DNA from 4 places in the Saccharococcus thermophilus genome. Region 2 is predicted to be linked to each of the others. Evidence: riboswitches for the same ligand, from Rfam matches in the RefSeq annotation. Region 2 holds a riboswitch; each other region holds the start of a gene.
The links. A riboswitch is a leader RNA that binds a small molecule or an ion and turns the genes downstream of it on or off. The one in region 2 is predicted to bind S-adenosylmethionine.
Positions count from the first base shown of each region.

Region 1: it holds a riboswitch for S-adenosylmethionine, as region 2 does, so the genes downstream of both, BDD39_RS13800 (bifunctional homocysteine S-methyltransferase/methylenetetrahydrofolate reductase) here and BDD39_RS01620 (LLM class flavin-dependent oxidoreductase) in region 2, are expected to answer to the same signal.
Region 3: it holds a riboswitch for S-adenosylmethionine, as region 2 does, so the genes downstream of both, BDD39_RS04870 (hypothetical protein) here and BDD39_RS01620 (LLM class flavin-dependent oxidoreductase) in region 2, are expected to answer to the same signal.
Region 4: it holds a riboswitch for S-adenosylmethionine, as region 2 does, so the genes downstream of both, BDD39_RS03020 (methionine ABC transporter ATP-binding protein) here and BDD39_RS01620 (LLM class flavin-dependent oxidoreductase) in region 2, are expected to answer to the same signal.

Region 1 is NZ_JAASRS010000001.1:2,653,322-2,658,071, forward strand. Features, by position in the region: gene BDD39_RS13790 (L-lactate permease) at 1-748, opposite strand, end outside; gene BDD39_RS13795 (helix-turn-helix domain-containing protein) at 874-1,431, shown strand; SAM riboswitch class I at 1,637-1,739, shown strand; gene BDD39_RS13800 (bifunctional homocysteine S-methyltransferase/methylenetetrahydrofolate reductase) at 1,816-3,666, shown strand; gene metH (methionine synthase) at 3,659-4,750, shown strand, end outside.
Region 2 is NZ_JAASRS010000001.1:285,892-290,641, reverse strand. Features, by position in the region: gene BDD39_RS01625 (ATP-grasp domain-containing protein) at 1-845, opposite strand, end outside; gene BDD39_RS01620 (LLM class flavin-dependent oxidoreductase) at 847-1,908, opposite strand; SAM riboswitch class I at 1,978-2,085, opposite strand; gene qoxD (cytochrome aa3 quinol oxidase subunit IV) at 2,228-2,527, opposite strand; gene qoxC (cytochrome aa3 quinol oxidase subunit III) at 2,529-3,143, opposite strand; gene qoxB (cytochrome aa3 quinol oxidase subunit I) at 3,147-4,750, opposite strand, start outside.
Region 3 is NZ_JAASRS010000001.1:928,173-932,922, reverse strand. Features, by position in the region: gene BDD39_RS04890 (PaaI family thioesterase) at 1-178, shown strand, start outside; gene BDD39_RS04885 (PaaI family thioesterase) at 222-704, opposite strand; gene BDD39_RS04880 (AbrB family transcriptional regulator) at 820-1,887, shown strand; gene BDD39_RS04875 (VOC family protein) at 1,906-2,289, opposite strand; gene BDD39_RS04870 (hypothetical protein) at 2,317-2,649, opposite strand; SAM riboswitch class I at 2,728-2,834, opposite strand; gene opp4A (oligopeptide ABC transporter substrate-binding protein) at 2,945-4,732, opposite strand; gene BDD39_RS04860 (ABC transporter permease) at 4,746-4,750, opposite strand, start outside.
Region 4 is NZ_JAASRS010000001.1:560,800-565,549, forward strand. Features, by position in the region: gene gcvH (glycine cleavage system protein GcvH) at 1-318, shown strand, start outside; gene BDD39_RS02995 (YusG family protein) at 391-636, shown strand; gene BDD39_RS03000 (toprim domain-containing protein) at 785-1,135, shown strand; gene BDD39_RS03005 (thioredoxin family protein) at 1,143-1,475, shown strand; gene BDD39_RS03010 (SCP2 sterol-binding domain-containing protein) at 1,682-2,029, shown strand; partial or broken gene BDD39_RS03015 (PLP-dependent transferase) at 2,214-2,387, shown strand; SAM riboswitch class I at 2,505-2,613, shown strand; gene BDD39_RS03020 (methionine ABC transporter ATP-binding protein) at 2,711-3,739, shown strand; gene BDD39_RS03025 (methionine ABC transporter permease) at 3,729-4,397, shown strand; gene BDD39_RS03030 (MetQ/NlpA family ABC transporter substrate-binding protein) at 4,416-4,750, shown strand, end outside.

The sequences.
Region 1 (4,750 bases), 2.4 Mb from region 2:
TGAGCACACAACCAGCGGCACCCCCTGCCAATACACCAGCCAGCTCTGTAGATACATACGCGCTTGTCGCCCATGTAACGAGCGATAACACAGAAGAAACGAGAAAAATGGAATCGAGATGCTGTTTGACCGACTTTTTTCCGCCGCTAACCGCCACGACAATGAATGTATAAAATATATAAAGCGGGATGCTTGCCATCGCGCTATACTCCCCCAGTTGATGCAATGGAACTCGAGACAACTCCGCATTAATGACCGTACCGATGGCAAGCGCTCCCCACGGCACAGCCGACTGCGTCAATAACGATAACATCATTGTCTTCTTCGCTGAAAATCCGAGCGAAAGATATAATGGGGCAGCGATCACGACAGCAATGCCAAATCCGCTGACCGCTTCCAGGAAAGGACCTAAAGCGGCAGAAATAAGCAGTCCTTGCTCTGCCGGTGAATGGCAAAAGCGGAATAAACCATAAGCAATAATATTCATCGCTCCGCTTTCATTCAGCAAGTTGTACAAAAGCAGCCCAAACACTAATACATAAATGACCGTCACCGACAACAACATTCCGTGAATCGAGGAATGAAGCAAATCCTGCACCGACGCATCAAAAGAAAAAAAGGCCAATGCGAAAGCCAATCCATACGAACAGACAGCGGTATACAGCGCCGGCATTTTCAGCCAAACCAAGCAAATGAGAGCGAATAAAATAGGCAATCCTGCTAATAAGAAATGAATCGCATCATGCATAAAACATCCCCCTCTCCCCTTTTATCCACTATAGTGGATATATATAATTATTCTCTACAAAAAACTGTAAGTCAAGACAAAATTTCCACTATAGTGTAATATATGAAGAAAGGAGGAAGACAGTCATGAATTTTGGAAAAAACGTACGAGAAGCTAGAAAGCGTAAATCTCTTTCGCTACAGGCGTTATCAGAGCGCTGCGGAGTTAGCCGCTCCATGCTGTCGCAAATCGAGAGAGGAGAAAAAAACCCGACCATTCAGGTAGCTTGCCAGATCGCTGAAGGGTTAGATATGACTCTTTCACAATTATTAGGGGAAGATGATCAAAGCGAAGTCATTATCATTAGAAAAGATGAGCGATACGTATATAAAGACGAACGGAGCGGCTTTGAACGCCATCTTTTGTCCCCTTCTTTTCCGTCAAAAGGGATTGAGTTTGTTTTCAACCGGATCCCGCCAAAACAAGAGTCGGGTGTTTTTCCAAAGCATAAAAAAGGAGTAAAAGAGTATATCTCTGTAGCTAAAGGAAAGTTAAGAGTCGTGCTGGGAACCCAATCATATGACTTGGAAGAAGGAGATTCGATATACTACGAAGCCGATATAGAACATCGTTTCATCAATATCGGGGAGGAAGAATGCCACTACTACCTAGTCATTGATTCCAATTATATACATTCACTATAGTGAACAACACTGCTTTTTAACATGTCCACCGAGAAGTCTCCCACCTCTAAACAGAGTGTAGGTGGGAGAGGTTCATGCATTAATGCTTTTTTCTATTGAGGATGGAATATTTTCTTGAAAACGATTTTATTATATTGAATATTTTCAGAAAATGCTTTACATTATATATTAACTATAAACGTTTGGCTACAACTTCATAGCGAATTTCTTATCAAGAGAGGGGGAGGGACTGGCCCGGTGAACCCTCAGCAACCTGACGGATGTCAAGGTGCTAAATCCAGACAGGCAAAACGCCTGGAAGATAAGAAGAGACGATACATAAAAAGTCTTCTTCTTATAGAAGGCTTTTTTCTTTTACCATTTTCATAGAACGGGGGAATGAGCGTGGGGCTTTTGCAAGACTTAAAAGAACGCATCCTTATCGCCGATGGCGCGATGGGAACGCTATTATACTCGCACGGCGTCGACCGATGTTTTGAAGAACTAAACTTATCGAAACCGGAAGACATCCTTCATATTCATGAAGCATATATCGCCGCGGGTGCCGAGGTCATTCAAACGAATACATACGGCGCCAACTACGTCAAACTCGCCCGCTATGGACTCGAAGACGAAGTGCCGGCGATAAACCGCGCGGCGGCAAGGCTCGCCAAACAGGCGGCGGGAAATAAAGCCTACGTGCTTGGAACGATCGGCGGATTGCGCAGCATCAATAAAAGCGCCGTTTCCATCGAAGAGGTAAAGCGGACGTTTCGCGAGCAATTGTTTGTGCTGTTAAATGAAGACGTCGACGGCTTGTTGCTCGAGACGTATTACGATTTAGAAGAATTAGAGACGGTTCTTGCGATCGCGCGCAAAGAAACGGATAAACCGATTATCGCGCACGTCTCCCTCCACGAAGTCGGCGTTTTGCAAGACGGCACTCCGCTTGCTGAAGCGTTGGCGCGCTTGGAGCAGCTGGGAGCCGATGTCGTCGGGCTGAACTGCCGCCTCGGCCCGTACCATATGATCCGCTCGCTGGAGGAAGTGCCGCTGCCAAACAGAGCGTTTCTTTCCGCGTATCCGAACGCGAGCCTGCCGGATTATCGCGACGGACGGCTTGTCTATGAAACAAACACCGATTATTTTAAAGAAACAGCGCTCGCCTTCCGTGAGCAAGGCGTGCGCCTGATTGGCGGCTGCTGCGGCACGACGCCGAAACATATCGAAGCGATGGCGGGCGCCTTAACCGATCGGACGCCGGTGCAAACGAAAACGGTGAAGCGGCGCCATATTTCCATTTCCCTTCAATCGAACGAACCAAATGCCGTCCCGCCGCTGCAAGACATCGTACGCAAGCGGCGTTCGGTAATCGTCGAGCTCGATCCGCCGAAAAAATTAGGAATCGCCAAATTTTTAGAAGGTGCCAAAGCGCTGAAAGAAGCGAATATTGATGCGCTGACACTGGCTGACAACTCGCTGGCTACACCACGGATCAGCAACATGGCGCTCGGCTCCATCGTCAAAGAGCATCTTGGCATCCGCCCGCTTATTCATATCACCTGCCGCGACCGCAACTTGATCGGGCTGCAGTCGCACCTGATGGGCTTGCATACGCTTGGCATCACCGATGTGCTCGCCATTACCGGCGATCCATCGAAAATCGGCGATTTTCCTGGAGCGACATCGGTCTACGACTTATCGTCTTTTGACTTGATTCGGCTCATTCGCCAGTTTAATGAAGGGCTGTCGTATTCAGGAAAACCGCTCGGTCAAAAAACGAATTTTTCGATCGCCGCGGCCTTTAACCCGAACGTCCGCCATTTGGATAAGGCCGTAGAACGCTTAGAGAAAAAAATTCAATGCGGCGCCCACTATTTTATTACCCAGCCGCTTTATTCCGAACGGCAAATCGAGGAAGTGTACGAAGCGACGAAGCATCTTGAGACGCCGATTTACATCGGCATTATGCCGCTAGTGAGCGCGCGCAACGCCGATTTCCTTCACCATGAAGTGCCGGGCATCACGCTGTCGGAAGAAATCCGCTTGCGCATGGCGGCATGCGCCAACGACCCGGTACAATCGGCTCGCGAAGGAATTGCGATCGCCAAATCGCTCATTGACGCCGCTTTTGACTTATTTAACGGCATCTACCTCATTACGCCGTTTTTACGCTATGAAATGACGGCCGAACTCGTCCGCTATATTCACGAAAAAGAAAAAGCCGCGCAAGAAAGGAAGGTGCTCCATGGCTAACGCAACACTCGAGCAACAGCTTAAAAAAAAGATTCTCGTCATTGACGGCGCAATGGGAACGATGATTCAAAGCGCAAAGCTCTCGTCCGATGATTTCGGCGGCGAACCATACGAAGGATGCAACGAATATTTGACGCTCACCGCCCCTCATGTGATCGAGCGCATTCATGAAGCGTACTTGCAGGCTGGAGCGGATATTATCGAAACAAACACGTTCGGTGCGACAAGCATCGTGTTGGATGAATATCAGCTTGGCCATTTAGCGCTCGAATTAAATATCGAAGCGGCTAGGCTTGCCCGCAAAGCCGCCGATGCCTACTCGACTCCCGAATGGCCGCGCTTTGTCGCCGGTTCGATGGGGCCGACGACAAAAACGTTGTCCGTCACCGGCGGTGTGACGTTTGAACAATTAGTCGCCGCCTATGAAGAACAAGCACGCGGGCTATTGCTTGGCGGCGTCGACTTGCTTTTGTTAGAAACGTGCCAAGACACGTTAAACGTCAAGGCCGGCTTTATCGGGATTACGAGAGCGTTCGAACGCGTCGGAAAAAAAGTCCCGATTATGATTTCCGGAACGATTGAACCGATGGGAACGACGCTGGCCGGACAGACGATTGAATCGTTTTTCATCTCCGTTCAGCATATGAAGCCGTTTGCGGTCGGATTAAACTGCGCGACCGGTCCGGAGTTTATGACCGACCATTTGCGCTCGCTCGCTTCCTTAGCGAATACCGCTGTCAGCTGCTATCCGAACGCCGGGCTTCCTGATGAGGAAGGACATTACCATGAGACGCCGGAAATGCTGGCGAAAAAAATCCAGCGTTTTGCCGAAAAAGGCTGGATCAACATCGTCGGCGGCTGCTGCGGGACAACGCCGGAACATATTCGCGCCATCGCCGAAGCGGTCCGGGATATTCCGCCACGGCCGATTCCGAAGTCTTTTGGCGTTCATGCCGTCTCCGGCATCGATCCGCTTATTTATGACGAAACAATGCGTCCTTTGTTTGTCGGAGAGCGGACGAACGTAATCGGCTCGCGCAAATTTAAACGGCTCATCGCCGAAGGAAAATACGAAGAAGCCGCG
Region 2 (4,750 bases):
TTCGTATTGGTGTTGACATCATAAGTAAAAATCGTGCCGTTTTGATCGCGAATAAACTCGATGCCGGCGATGTGAATATCATTGGCGCGCAAAAACTGCTCATATTTCTCAAGTATCGGATCGGAAAAGCCGTCTATAATTTCAAATTTCGGACGCATTGCCGTTTCACCGACTGGACAGAACAAATCGCCGATTTGGCAAGCATCCGCCGGGCAAAGTTCAAACCCCTCCGATGTGTCTACGCGCACGGCGTACATGAATTTTCCGCCGACAAATTCACAACGGGTGATGAACGGCTCCGGCGCTTGAATATATTCTTGCACCAGTGTAATGCCGTCGACCGAATCCTCAAAAGCAGGGCTTTCGAGATACTGCCCAAGCGCTTCAATGGAATGGAACAGCTGCACACCAAGCCCTTTTCCAGCGCGGTTATGTTTCGTAATGAACGAAGGCGCGCCAAGCTGTTTCGCCGCTTCCATAATTTGTTCCTTGCCGACGGCGGCAATCGTTTTCGGCGTGCGGATTCCATGCGCATTTAACGCCGTATATTGATTTACTTTGCTCACTTCTAAACGCAGCGCCCTGCTTCCGTTAAACACCCGGCGCCCATGGCGCTCGAGCCAGGCGAGCACCGCTTCCGTGAATTCCGGAGCAAAACGATGCCCCCGCGTATGGGAAGAGGCGCTCATCCGGTTGTAAAATACCCCTTCCGGCGGCGTCGCCGATAAATCGATCGTCCCCTTGTCTAAAAACCATTCTTCATAAGGCAGACCAAGTTCATCCAACCGCCGCGTTAAATGCACGGTCCATTCGCTATTTTCATGAATAATGTAAATTTTGCTCATCTTATTTTCCCCCTTTTGCCGCAAGCGAATTCCGTCGCTCCTCGACAAGCGGCATTACTTGTTTGGCAAACTGCTCCATTTCCTCCAATTGCGGAGAAAATTGTAATAATAATAAATCAACCCCTGCAGCTTCATACGCCAAAATGCGATCGGCAATTTGCTCCGGCGTGCCGATGAAGTTTGGCCGCAGTCCACGATTCGATACGGAATAGTCTTGCAATTTTAACTGCAACTCAAGCTGGGATTTATTGACGAAATCCTTATATCCTGCATAGCCGCTCGATAATTTGACGTCGGTAATGCGCTTTAATTCCGCCTGCGCTTCCTCCTCGCTGTCGCGGCAAATGACAAACGCCGCCATGCCAAACGAGCGAAACGGCTCTTTTCCCGCCTGTTTGCGTCGCTGCTTCATATCAGCAACTTTGCGGGCGATTTCTTCGACTGTTCCGCCATGCATCACATACGCATCGCAATGCTCCACAATCGCTTGTTTTCCCCGTTCGCTCTCGCCGCCGGCGTACAAAACCGGATACGGCTTTTGTACTGGTTTCGGTGCTAAATGGGCACCTTTTACTTCATAAAATTTTCCCCGGAAATCAAATACATCGTTCGTCCACATCCCTTTTAACACTTGAACGAATTCTTCCGTGCGGTCATAGCGCTCATCATGTTCGGTAAAAATGCCGCCATATTGACGTGCTTCTTCTTCCCACCATGCTGATACGACATTCAGCGTGAAGCGGCCGTTGCTGATGTGGTCAATATTGGCCGCCATTTTCGCCGTAACAGCCGGATTATGGAAACCGGGACGGACTGCCGCCATAATTTCCAATTTTTCTGTCACCGCCGCCAGCGCCGCCGCGGTCGACCATGCTTCCAGCGAATCGCTCTCCGGTCCTTTTATATCATTTAAATACAGCTCGGCGACTAATGTCGTGCTATATCCCCATTGTTCCGCTTTTTGCGCCACCGTTTTGGCATATTCAAACGTCGCCGGCATCATTTCATCATCAACATTGCGCAGCCATCCTCCGAAAATCGGCAGCCAAAACCCGTATCTCATCTTGCTCCTCTCCTCCCCCATGAACCGGAAAAATAAAAAACTTCTTCGATAAGAAGAAGTTTTTGCTTCATCTTATCCTCCAGAACCAACCGTTCTGCTGGAATTAGCACCTTTCTGACGAACATCAGGGGCTGCTGGGCTTCATCGGGCCAGTCCCTCTACCTCTCTGGATAAGATTTACTATTTCGTTTAATCTCCGTTTTTTCCGCTTTATTTTATCTTCTTTCTTGGATTTCTTTTATCCTATCATAGCGTTATATTTGCCGTCAATATATAAAAAAGCTGGCTCTCCTACATAGAGAGAGCCAGCGATTCCGCATTACAATACGAATGACATCGTCCAAACCGACCCGGCAACAACCACTATCGCAATAAAAAAGGCATACGCCATATTGATCGTTTGAATTTTGCCGCTGTCGCTTTCCGTCATATGCATAAACATAAATAGCTGCAAGCTTGCTTGAATGATCGCAAAAATGACGATGACGCCAATAATCGCCTTCACCGTTAATCCCGAAGATAGCGCGACCCAAAGCGCAGCGAACGTCAGCACAAGCGAGAGAATAAATCCAATGATATGTTTCCAAGGAAATGATTCATGGTGATTGTTTGCACCCATCCTAGATCACCATCCCGGTCAAATAAACTAATGTAAAGATAAAAATCCACACGACGTCAAGGAAGTGCCAATACAAGCTGACGATAAACACTTTTCTTGCCGTCCGCGGCGTAAATCCGCGCTGCAGCAGCTGAATGATAATTAAAATCATCCAGCCAATCCCAAGGCTGACGTGCGCCCCGTGCGTTCCGACAAGCACGAAAAAGCTAGAGAGAAACGCGCTTGTCTGTATCGTTGCCCCTTCATGGACATAATGAATAAATTCGCGAATTTCAAAGGTAATAAACCCTGCGCCTAAAAGAAGCGTCACCAACAGCCATGCCAACAGCCCGCTCATGCGGCCGCGGCGCATTTCAAAAATGGCGAGTCCGCACGTAAAGCTGCTTGTTAATAGAAGCAACGTTTCGATTAAAACATCTTTTACCTCAAATAGGTCTTTCGCGGTCGGGCCGCTTCCCGTACGCTGAAATAAAACAAGATAGGTGGCGAACAAGGTCGCAAACAACGCGACCTCGGCGCCAAGGAAAATCCAAAATCCTAAAATATTTAAACGGCTTTCTTCCGTCCGATACTCGAGCGGCATCGTTTCATCATATCGGTGAGCTGCTTCTGCCATCCGTTACGCCCCCTTCCGTGCCAAACGCTCCGTGCGTTTAATCTCGTCCACGCTAATGTAATAGCCGTCATCATCGTCAAACGAACGGAGAATTAAACCGAGAATAATGAAGATCGCAGCGATAATCGCCAGCGTAAACCATTTAAAGACAAGACCAAAGCCCGCGAAGAAAAACGCAATCGAAATCAAGAACGGGCGGCCTGAGTTGCTTGGCATATGAATCGGCTTTAATTGTTCTTCTTTTACTTCAAATCCGTTGCCGTTTTTCTTCATCACCCAATAAGCGTCCAAATCCGTTACTTCCGGAGTGATTGGGAAATTGTAGTGCGCTGGCGGTGAAGCAGTCGCCCACTCGAGCGTGCGTCCGTCCCACGGGTCTCCGGTCATGTCGCGCTCGCCGTACCGCGCGCTGTAATAAATGTTATAGCAAAGCATGATAAAGCCGATACCCATCAGCGCCGCGCCAATCGTCGCGACAACGTTCAGCGGCGTCCAGCCAAGTCCGGCAGAGTACGTGTACATGCGTCGCGTCATTCCCATTAATCCTAAGAAATACATTGGAAAGAAGCAAACGTTAAATCCAATCATAAAGAGCCAGAACGTCCATTTTCCTAAACGTTCATTTAATAGATGACCAAACATTTTCGGATACCAATAATGAAGCCCAGCAAAACAAGCAAACACCGTACCAGCAATTAATACATAATGGAAATGGGCAACTAAGAAATAACTATTATGATATTGATAGTCCGCCGCTGCCATGGCGAGCATGACGCCAGTAACCCCGCCAATGACGAAGTTTGGAATAAACGCTAACGCCCAAAGCATCGCTGTCGTAAAACGAATTCTTCCTTTGCGCAGTGTAAATAGCCAGTTGAACACTTTTACCCCAGTCGGAATCGCAATCGCCATCGTTGTAATCGAGAAAAACGAGTTTACCGCTGGGCCTGCACCCATCGTAAAGAAGTGGTGCACCCAAACGAGAAAGCTTAAAAAGGCGATGCCAACGATCGAACCGACCATTGCTTTATAACCAAATAGACGTTTGCGGGCAAACGTGCTGACAATTTCCGAAAAAATCCCGAAAGCTGGCAAAACGACGATATACACTTCCGGATGGCCCCAAATCCAGAACAAGTTTGCCCAAAGCATGGACATACCACCGTTAGCCATCGTGAAAAATTGCGTGTCAAACAAGCGGTCAAACGTCATTAACGCTAATGCGACCGTTAAGACTGGAAACGCGAAAATAATGATTACACATGTAATTAAAACCGTCCATGTAAACATCGGCATGCGCATAAGCGTCATACCCGGCGCCCGCATTTTTAAAATGGTCACCAAAAAGTTAATTCCGGTCATCAACGTCCCAATTCCGGAAATTTGTAAGGCAACTGCGTAATAGTTATTGCCAACCCCTGGGCTAAATTGATTGCTAGCAAGTGGAAAATACGACGTCCAGCCAGCATCTGGGGAGCCACCAATGACAAACGAAATATTAAAAAGCAGTGCGCCAAAGAAAAAGAGCCAGAAGCTTAACGCATTTAAGTACGGATACGCGACATCACGCGCCCCGATTTGCAGCGGTACGACAACGTTCATTAATC
Region 3 (4,750 bases), 640 kb from region 2:
CGCTTCGATCAATCTGCATACGACGTTCCATCGCCCGACCGTTGTCGGCGAAGTGGAAGTCGAAGCGAGGGTGGAAAAATTCGGACGCACCGTTTCCTACCTGACCGCTGTCTTAACGCAAAACGGCAAAGAAGTGGCAAGCGCCGTTTCCTCGGTAATGATCATGCCAAAACGATAAAAAAGCAGGACGACCTCCTGCTTTTTGCTTGCGAATGGACGTGTTATTTTTGCCCAAACGTCTTCGGCATGACCACCGCCACGACTTCACCGCGCGCGCAAAGTTCTCCATCGGCGAATACTTCCGTATCTACTTTCCACTTTTTCGGATGAATTTCTTCGACGGTTCCCACCGCTTTCAGTGGCCCCCCGTGCGGCGTCGGCTTGACAAACTCCACCTTCAGCGAAGCGGTGACAAAACGCGGCGGAGTCTCGCCGTCACCAGGTTCATGGCCGTTTTTGCGATGCAGTGCCAGCGCGGCCGAACCCGTTCCGTGGCAGTCGATCAGCGAGGCGATCAATCCGCCATACACAAAGCCGGGAATGGCAATATGCTCAGGGCGCGGCGTGTAAATCGTGACCGTTTTCTCCCCTTGCCATCCCGTGCGGAAATGGTGGCCGTGCTCATTCATCCGGCCGCATCCGTAGCACCAGGCAAATTCCTCTGGATATTCGTCTTGAATGGCGTGTTTTACTTGTTCTTCCATGATTTCTCCCTCCCCTTTCCTTTTCAGTATATCACAATGAGCACATTACTTCCTTTTCCTTTTAATTTCCTTTACAATAGTGATAGGTTTACAGAGAATGGAAAGGACTGCAGCAATGAAAGTGTTAGAAACCTATATCGTCGCGGGACTGACCGGCTTGCTGTTTTATCATCTCCATTCCCCGATTCCGTGGATGCTCGGGGCCATTACCGGAATGCTTGTTTGGAAAACGGTCATCAAGCGCCAAGTAGCGGCGCCAAAGGCGTTATCCAACAGCGGATTGATTGTTTTAGGCACCTACTTTGGACTGTCGTTTACAAAAGAGACACTGTTAACAATTGCGCCATATATTGTTCCGTTTCTCGCTGTCGCTGTGTCCCTGATTGTCATCAATATTATGAACAGCATCGCGGTGACGAAATGGACGCATATGGATAAAGTGACAAGCGTGTTTGCCTCCGTTCCTGGCGGATTGTCGGAAATGGTGGCCGCTAGTGAATCGTTCAATGCCAATACAGCGCTAGTAACGATTTTTCAAACGATTCGTTTATTAACGGTCGTTTTTCTTGTGCCAACGGTCGTTGTCCATTGGTTGAGCGGACATGCGCCGTCAGGAAGCTCCGCAGCTCAGGCGGCTGCTGCCTCTTCCGATGGTCATTACGCTTGGTTTTTGTTAAGCATTTTCGGTGCGCTTCTTTTACGAAACGTCATTCCGGCGGCATACGTCGTCGGACCGCTTGCCGTAACGGCAGTTATGCATGTGGCTGGAGTAAACTTGCCGTCACTGCCTTCATGGTTGATTATTTTGGCACAAATTAGCGTTGGAATGAACATGGGAAACCGCATTACGTTAGAAGATATTAAGCTTGGCGGAAAATTTAGCTGGGTATATTTCCTGCTTGCGCTAGTATTAATTGCTTTATCATTCGGATGCGGCTGGGCATTTGCGAAATTAACGGATCTTCCACTGTCGACCGCGCTGTTAAGCCTGGCACCGGGCGGGCTAGTGGAAATGGTATTAACGGCGCAGACAGTCGGCGGCGACCCGGCCATCGTCAGCTCGCTGCAGTTTATGCGGCTATTGCTTGTCATTATCGTTGTGCCGAACGTCTTGAAATGGGTGTTTCGCAAATTTCCATACATTACCGATACGGCATGGAAAAACCGCTCTGTTCGCAACTAGGAACAGAGCGGTTTCATTTTACTTAGCTGGTTCATAAAATTCGATCCATTCTCCATCCGGCCCAAGGAAAAACAAATATTTCGCCCCGTTTGGCAGCGTCGTAATATCTTCCCAGACGAGCGGAACACCGAGCGATTGAAGCCGCTCTTTTTCTTGCTCAATTCCTTCAACGGTAAAGGCGACGTGATGCACTTTTCCTTCCGTCGGCAAATTCGGATTATACCCTTCGATCAATTCGACAATGACCGAGCCATCCAATCCTAAAAACGCCAGCTTCATCGTGCCGTTCGTATGCGTCATCTCGCTAAGCAATTCCAAACCGACTACCTCTTGATAAAACTTTTTCGATGTTTCAATGTCTTTTACTTGAATGCCGACATGTTCGAATTTTTTCACTGACATCATAGTTCTCCCCTTTTTTTATTATTTTCAAGATTGAGAAAATACCGCCCGCAAATATGGAGTCATATGTACGATCGAAATTCCTTTTTCCGCTAGTTCGCTAAAAATATAGCGATCGAGCGCATAAGGACCAGCGGCTTTCCATTCTTCCACTTCCGCAAGCGTCAAAATAAGATAAAAAGACTTTCCTTGCGTATGCCCATATAGATGAAAAAAATTCGCGTAACAGTCAAAATGCAGCACTGTCTTTTTGTCAAATTGCAACAGCTGCTTTCTTATGCACCGGGCGACATGGGAAGCGAACGATTCTGCTTTCAAGTGTGCCGCCATATAACTGCGAATCAAATCATTTTCGCGCACTCGGCGTTCCCACCTCCTTCCTTTGTTTTGTACATAAAAACCCCTTTCGCCATGAATGATGCGAAAGGGGTTTGGCCGTTCTTATCATCCAAAGCGAAACCGCTTTGCGGGTTGGAGCACCTTGCGAAATACGCAGGTTGCTGTGGAGTCATCGAGCCCGATCTCTCGTCCACTCTTGATAAGACTGTATGTAATTTTTCTCTATCTTACCACGGTATCTCAATGATGACAATGATTTTTTGTTTTTTCATAAGGGAAAGAAGGAGAGCAAAGGAATCTCCTTCTTTCCGATTTATTATTGCGCTACTTCCGGCTGCTCCGAAGTGACACCGACATCTTTCCATGTCAATTTCGAACTAGGGTCAACCGTAAAGTTTTTCACACGATTGTTGACCGCATAAATGATCGAGCGGTATAGCGTCGGGATGACAGGTACTTCTTCATTCATTAACTCTTGCCATTCGTTGTAAATTTTCTTGCGGTATTCTTTATCAAATGCTTGCTCGGAATGACCTTTTTCAAGCAGTTCATCATTTTTCTCATTTACCCAGCGAGAGTAGTTGAACATAACGTTACGGCCATATAATCCATATGGGTCCACATCGGTTCCTGTGTACCATGCCGCGGCGAACACATCGACTTTCGGATCGTCTTTTTCGACCATATCATAGAACGAGTTGAATTCCGCCAAGCGGCCATCAACCAGCTGTACATTCAAGCCGACGTTTTTCCAGCATTGCATGTAAAATTTCGCTAATGGTTCGGCAATATCCCCGCCGCTCATCGAGAGGAAATTAATGGTGAATTTTTTGCCATTTGGATCTTCGCGGAAGCCGTCGCCATCGACATCTTTATATCCCGCTTCATCCAATAATTTTTTCGCTTTTTCTGGGTCGTATGTGTATCCTTTCTCATTTTTATCATGGTAGCTTGGGAAGGATGGCGGAATAAGCGTCGTTGCCGGGAAACGCAAACCGTGATACAATCTGTCTGCCACTTCCTTGTTATTAATCGCATATGCCATCGCCTGGCGAAGCTTTTTGTTTTGGAATTTCGGATTATCCATCACGTTTTCTTGTTTTTTCGCATCCCAGTGCCCGAGTTTAAAACCAATATAGTTGTAAGCTAAATCGACTTTTCCAATAAATTGAAGGTTTTTTGTTCCTTTCGCATTGAGATATTGGTCAGTTGGAAATTCGGCAATGTCAATTTCTCCTTTTTTAAGCGCCTGCAGCACAACTTGCGGGCTGACTACCTTCAAGATAACACCTTTTAAGTTCGGCTTTCCGGCCCAGTAATCGTCGTTGCGAACAAATTCAACCGATTCGCCTGGAACGATCTTTTTCACTTTAAATGGACCAAAGCCAATTGGATGTTTGCGGATCTTATCCGATTTCGCCAAATCTTTAATCGGCACATCTTTTAAATAATGTTTCGGAAGCGGATATGCCCAAATGCCTGTTAGTACAGATGGATTGGCATGTTTCCATGTAATGGTTAATGTTTTGTCGTCAATGACTTTAATTCCTGAAATTTTGTCCGCTTTTCCGCTATGGTATTCGTCCATGCCGACGATATCCTGGATGAGCGCATCTCCGTAGCGGACGCCCGTATAATCTTTATTGCCGATGACTAAGTAGGCATATTCTAAATCTTCCGCTTTGACAGGTTCACCGTCATGCCATTTTACATTATCTTTAATTTTGATCGTCATCGTTTTTTTGTCAGCGGAAAGTTTGTATGTGGCCGCGCCATCGTTCGTAATTTCATAGTCTCCATTTGTACGGAAAAGTGATTCGTCAAAAAATTGCAAAATCTCCGCGTCTGGCTGTCCTTCGTAAAACGCATAGCTCAATGTTCCTTCAAATGGGGTATCCGATACTAATCCGTATTTTAATACACCATCAACGATTTTCCCGTCATTTTTGACGGTCATTGGGAATTTTCCGATATCTTCCTTTTGCGCTGTTTGTTTATTCTTGTTGTCTTTGTTGTTGCTTGCGGAGTTGCTGTTGCACGCCGTTAATCCTAACAAAAGAACGACGAGCACCACCAAAAACCTCCATTGCCACTTTTTCCTCACTTTTTCTCCCCCTTTATC
Region 4 (4,750 bases), 270 kb from region 2:
GTGCGCATCGGCATTACGGATTTTGCGCAATCGGAACTAGGAGACATCGTGTTTGTCGAACTTCCGGAAGTAGGAACGGAAATTACCGCCAACGAACCATTTGGCAGCGTAGAGTCGGTCAAAACGGTATCTGAGCTTTACGCGCCAATTAGCGGCAAAGTCGTCGAAGTGAATGAAGAATTGAACGATAACCCAGAATATGTCAATGAATCGCCGTATGAAAAAGCATGGATGATTGTCGTTGAACCGAAAGATATGAGCGAGGTCGATAATTTGCTGACAGCTGAACAATATGAGGCGATGGTAAAAGAAGGTTAAACCTTTCTGCAATGAATCATCCAAAGGATGGGCACCCTATACATAACAAGATGGATAAAGAGGGGTGCTCCTATGGCATTAGAAACGAAACAAGTCAAAGTCACCGATCGCGTGATTGGCAAAATCAATGGTGATTCTATTGAGCTATATGAGGGGAACAGGCAAATTGGTCATCTTCCTCTTTCACAAGTAAGCCATTTAATGCAATTAAAAGATGGATACGATCAGCAAAATGGACAAATTTATAAGGATATGACCGTCACCGTTGAGCCAGATCAAAAATATGTCGATTGCGACGGTGAGGCTGGTTGGTGCTAAAAGCAACGGTGTGATGCCGTTGCTTTCTTCTTGTTTTTATGAGATGTAGTTCATAAAACGGCGCTTGCCCCGCCTGTCTCTACGGCGGAAACAATGGTCGCCGTTGTCATATAAATAATAGTACAACGACATTTACAGGTGATGGTTTATGACGGAAAGCGAAAAAGTGATTATTGTTGAAGGACGCTCTGATAAACAAAAAATCGCCAATATTCTAAATGAACCGGTGGAAATTATTTGCACCAATGGGACGATTAGCGATGCCAGGCTGGAGGAGCTGATCGACGAGCTTTATTATAAAGATGTTTATATATTGGTCGATGCCGATGAGGCGGGCGAAAAATTACGCAAGCAGTTTCGCCGCGAGTTTCCGGAAGCGGAGCATATTTATATCGATCGTGCTTACCGCGAAGTGGCGGCAGCGCCAAATTGGCATGTTGCGCAAGTATTATTGCGCGCGAATTTTGATGTGCATATGAATTATTTATTGAAAAGGTGAGTAGGCAATGAAAAAAATAGAGCCGATCGAAATCGATGAGGTCATTCGCAGCGAAGAGATTGTTTGCCTTTATTTATATACGCCGATGTGCGGCACTTGCCAGCTTGCCAAACGAATGCTGGAAGTAGTCGAGGAATTGTTTCCGTTACTTCCGTTTTACCAGACGGATATTAATTATATACCGAAGCGAGCGGCTGCATGGAAAATCGAAAGTGTTCCATGCCTTCTTTTATTTCAACATGGCAATATCATTAAAAAGTGGTATGCGTTTCATTCTGTTCCTTATTTATATGAAACCATCAAAGAGATGCTGCCAAATGATTATCGAAAGAGAGACTAATGGTGAAACGCTTTTCGCACGAATTTCCTCTTCCCTCCGTGATTCTTGTTGTAAACAACCGTTATTTTGACTTCATTTGACATATTTCTTGGGAAATGACAAGAATTTTGCTTTTTCCCGGATTATTTGTCGAGATTTTTGTAAAGGATTCTTCCCGTTGGATATGGAAATAAATGAAACAGCAGAGAACTGGGGGAGAGGGGAATATGAATATGCGTGAACTAGTCAAACAGCTTGCCGAACGAATGCAAACATTAAATCATCTATTGCCGATTTTACCAGAGGAAGAACTGTACATTCGCTTTGAGTGTGAAACGGAAACAGCAGTCGTAGCGATTTCCAAACATCGAATCAGCCCAGCGGTGGAAGTAGACGAGCGGCGGGTATTAACGGTGCGCGGATCAAAAGAGGTATTGGAATCTCTATTAAACGGAAGGTTAAAATTACAGCAACAAATTCGTTTGCGGGAATTACATATTTCGGGAAGTTTTCGGCATATGTTATTGCTTGAGTCATTGCTTCACTTAGCCAAGCCATACCGTTACGTTTGCTAAATGATTGCCGGCTTGTTTTTCGGTGAAAAAGAATTGACAAGTGCAATAAACAGTGTTAAAATATTCAGAAAAATGGAACTTGTGATTGAAGTCATTGGATGAAGCGACACTAACAGGACGTTTGTCCATGAAAGCCGTGCAGAACAAGAGCGAATGTTTACACGAAGGTGTAGAAAAAACTCTCGCAAGCACGACGCATCAGCAGCTAAATGAAGAAGAACTCAAGTCATCCGGAGTGACGGAGGATTTAGTTCGCTTATCGGTCGGTATTGAAAACATCAATGACTTAATCGAAGATTTAGAGCAGGCCATTGCCGCTGCGACAGGGATTACTTCCAATATTTCCGTTTCATTATAAAAAGAAGATTGCCGAAATATGGACGTGAAAATTTTTTATTGACATGCTTCGACATAGGGTGATACAATCACACTTGTAATTCATTGAGGATTGGCAATTGAATAATGTGGTGATGTGCTCTTATCAAGAGAGGTGGAGGGATGTGCCCAATGAAACCCGGCAACCGTCAGCGCGTACGCTGAAATGGTGCCAATTCACACAAAGCGTCTGCTTTGAGAGATAAGAGACGGAATGGTAATGATTACCTTTCTGTTCTCCTCGAGCAGAAAGGTTTTCTTTTTGGAATGAGCCGCCCTGCTAAATGAAGGAAGGTGAAAATGTGCATGATTACATTGGAAGATGTGACAAAAATATATGAAGCGGCAAACGGGTCGGTCACTGCGGTCGATCATGTTTCTTTACAAATTAAGGAAGGCGAAATTTTTGGAATTATCGGATATAGCGGTGCGGGAAAAAGCTCGCTTATTCGTCTTCTTAACGGATTGGAAAAACCGACAAGCGGCAAAGTCATTGTCGCCGGACGGGATATGGCTAATATTAAAGGAAAAGAATTGCGAAAGGCTCGTCAAGAAATCGGAATGGTTTTCCAGCATTTTAATTTGCTATGGTCAAGAACCGTTCATGAAAATATCGCGTTTCCGTTGGAAATCGCCGGCATTCCGAAAGAAAAGCGGAAAAAGCGGGTTGATGAGCTCATTCAGCTTGTCGGGCTGCAAGGAAGAGAACACGCTTATCCGTCGCAGCTGAGCGGCGGGCAAAAGCAGCGTGTTGGCATCGCGCGCGCTTTAGCAAATAATCCAAAAGTGTTATTATGCGATGAAGCGACATCTGCGTTAGATCCGCAAACAACCGATTCTATTTTGGACCTTTTAGTAGATATTAATAAACGCCTAGGGTTAACGATTGTATTAATTACTCATGAGATGCATGTGATTCGCAAAATTTGCGACCGCGTCGCGGTGATGGAAAACGGAAAAATTGTCGAACAAGGCGAAGTGCTGCAAGTATTTCGGCAACCAAAACAAGCGATTACGAAACGATTTGTTCAACAAGTTATCGAACCGGAGGAAACAAAAGAAACGATTATCCATCTGCTCGATAAATACCCAAACGGAACGGTTATCCAATTGACGTTTGTCGGAGAAGCTGCCGAACAGCCGCTCATCGCCAATGTCGTTCGCCAGTTCCACGTCGATGCGAATATTTTGCAAGGGAAAATTTCGCAAACCCATCAAGGTTCTTATGGTGTCTTATTCGTTCATATGGATGGAGAGAAAGAGGAAATTGCCCGCGCGATCGATTACATTCGAAAGCAGCAAGTGGCGGTGGAGGTGATCTCGAATGCTCGCTAGCCTCTTACCGAATGTACAGTGGGATATGATTTGGGCGGCTACGGTTGAAACGCTTTATATGACAGGAATTGCTGTCGTTGCAACATTTATATTAGGTACGATTCTTGGATTGCTTTTATTTTTAACGTCAAAGGGAAACCTGTGGGAGAACCGTCTGGCAAATATGGTCATCGCGGCTCTTGTGAACATCTTTCGTTCCATCCCATTCATTATCCTAATTATTTTGTTAATCCCGTTTACGAAATTCGTTGTCGGAACGATTCTTGGCGCCAACGCCGCATTGCCGGCTTTGATTATCGGAGCAGCGCCATTTTACGCGAGAATGGTAGAAATTGCGCTCCGTGAAATTGACAAAGGCGTCATTGAAGCAGCAAAAGCGATGGGGGCATCAACGGCAACGATTATTTGGAAAGTGCTTCTTCCGGAGTCATTGCCTGCTCTTGTGTCCGGAATTACCGTAACAGCGATTGCTTTAGTGGGATATACGGCGATGGCAGGGGTTGTCGGTGCCGGCGGTCTTGGAAACTTAGCCTATTTGGAAGGATTCCAGCGCAATCATAATGATGTCACGTTTGTTGCTACCGTTTTAGTTTTAGTGATTGTCTTTGTCATTCAGTTTATCGGTGACTTTGTCACTTCCAAAATAGATAAACGATAAAAAAGGGGGAAAATCAATATGAAAAAATGGATTAGTGCCTTATTTGCGGCGGTGCTTGTGTTGGCGCTGGCAGCATGCGGAGGCAATAACAACGCCGCCAATGACAACAAAGATGGAAAATTGACGAAGCTAGTAGTTGGAGCTTCCAATGTGCCACATGCGGAAATTTTAGAAAAAGCAAAACCAATTTTAAAAGAAAAAGGCATTGACTTGAAAATTATTACTTTCCAAGATTATGTATTGCCAAACAAAGCGTTGGCGGATAAAGAAATTGACGCGAACTATTTCCAACACATTCCGTATTTAGAAGAACAGAAAAAAGAATACGGATATGATTTTGTCAACGCTGGCGG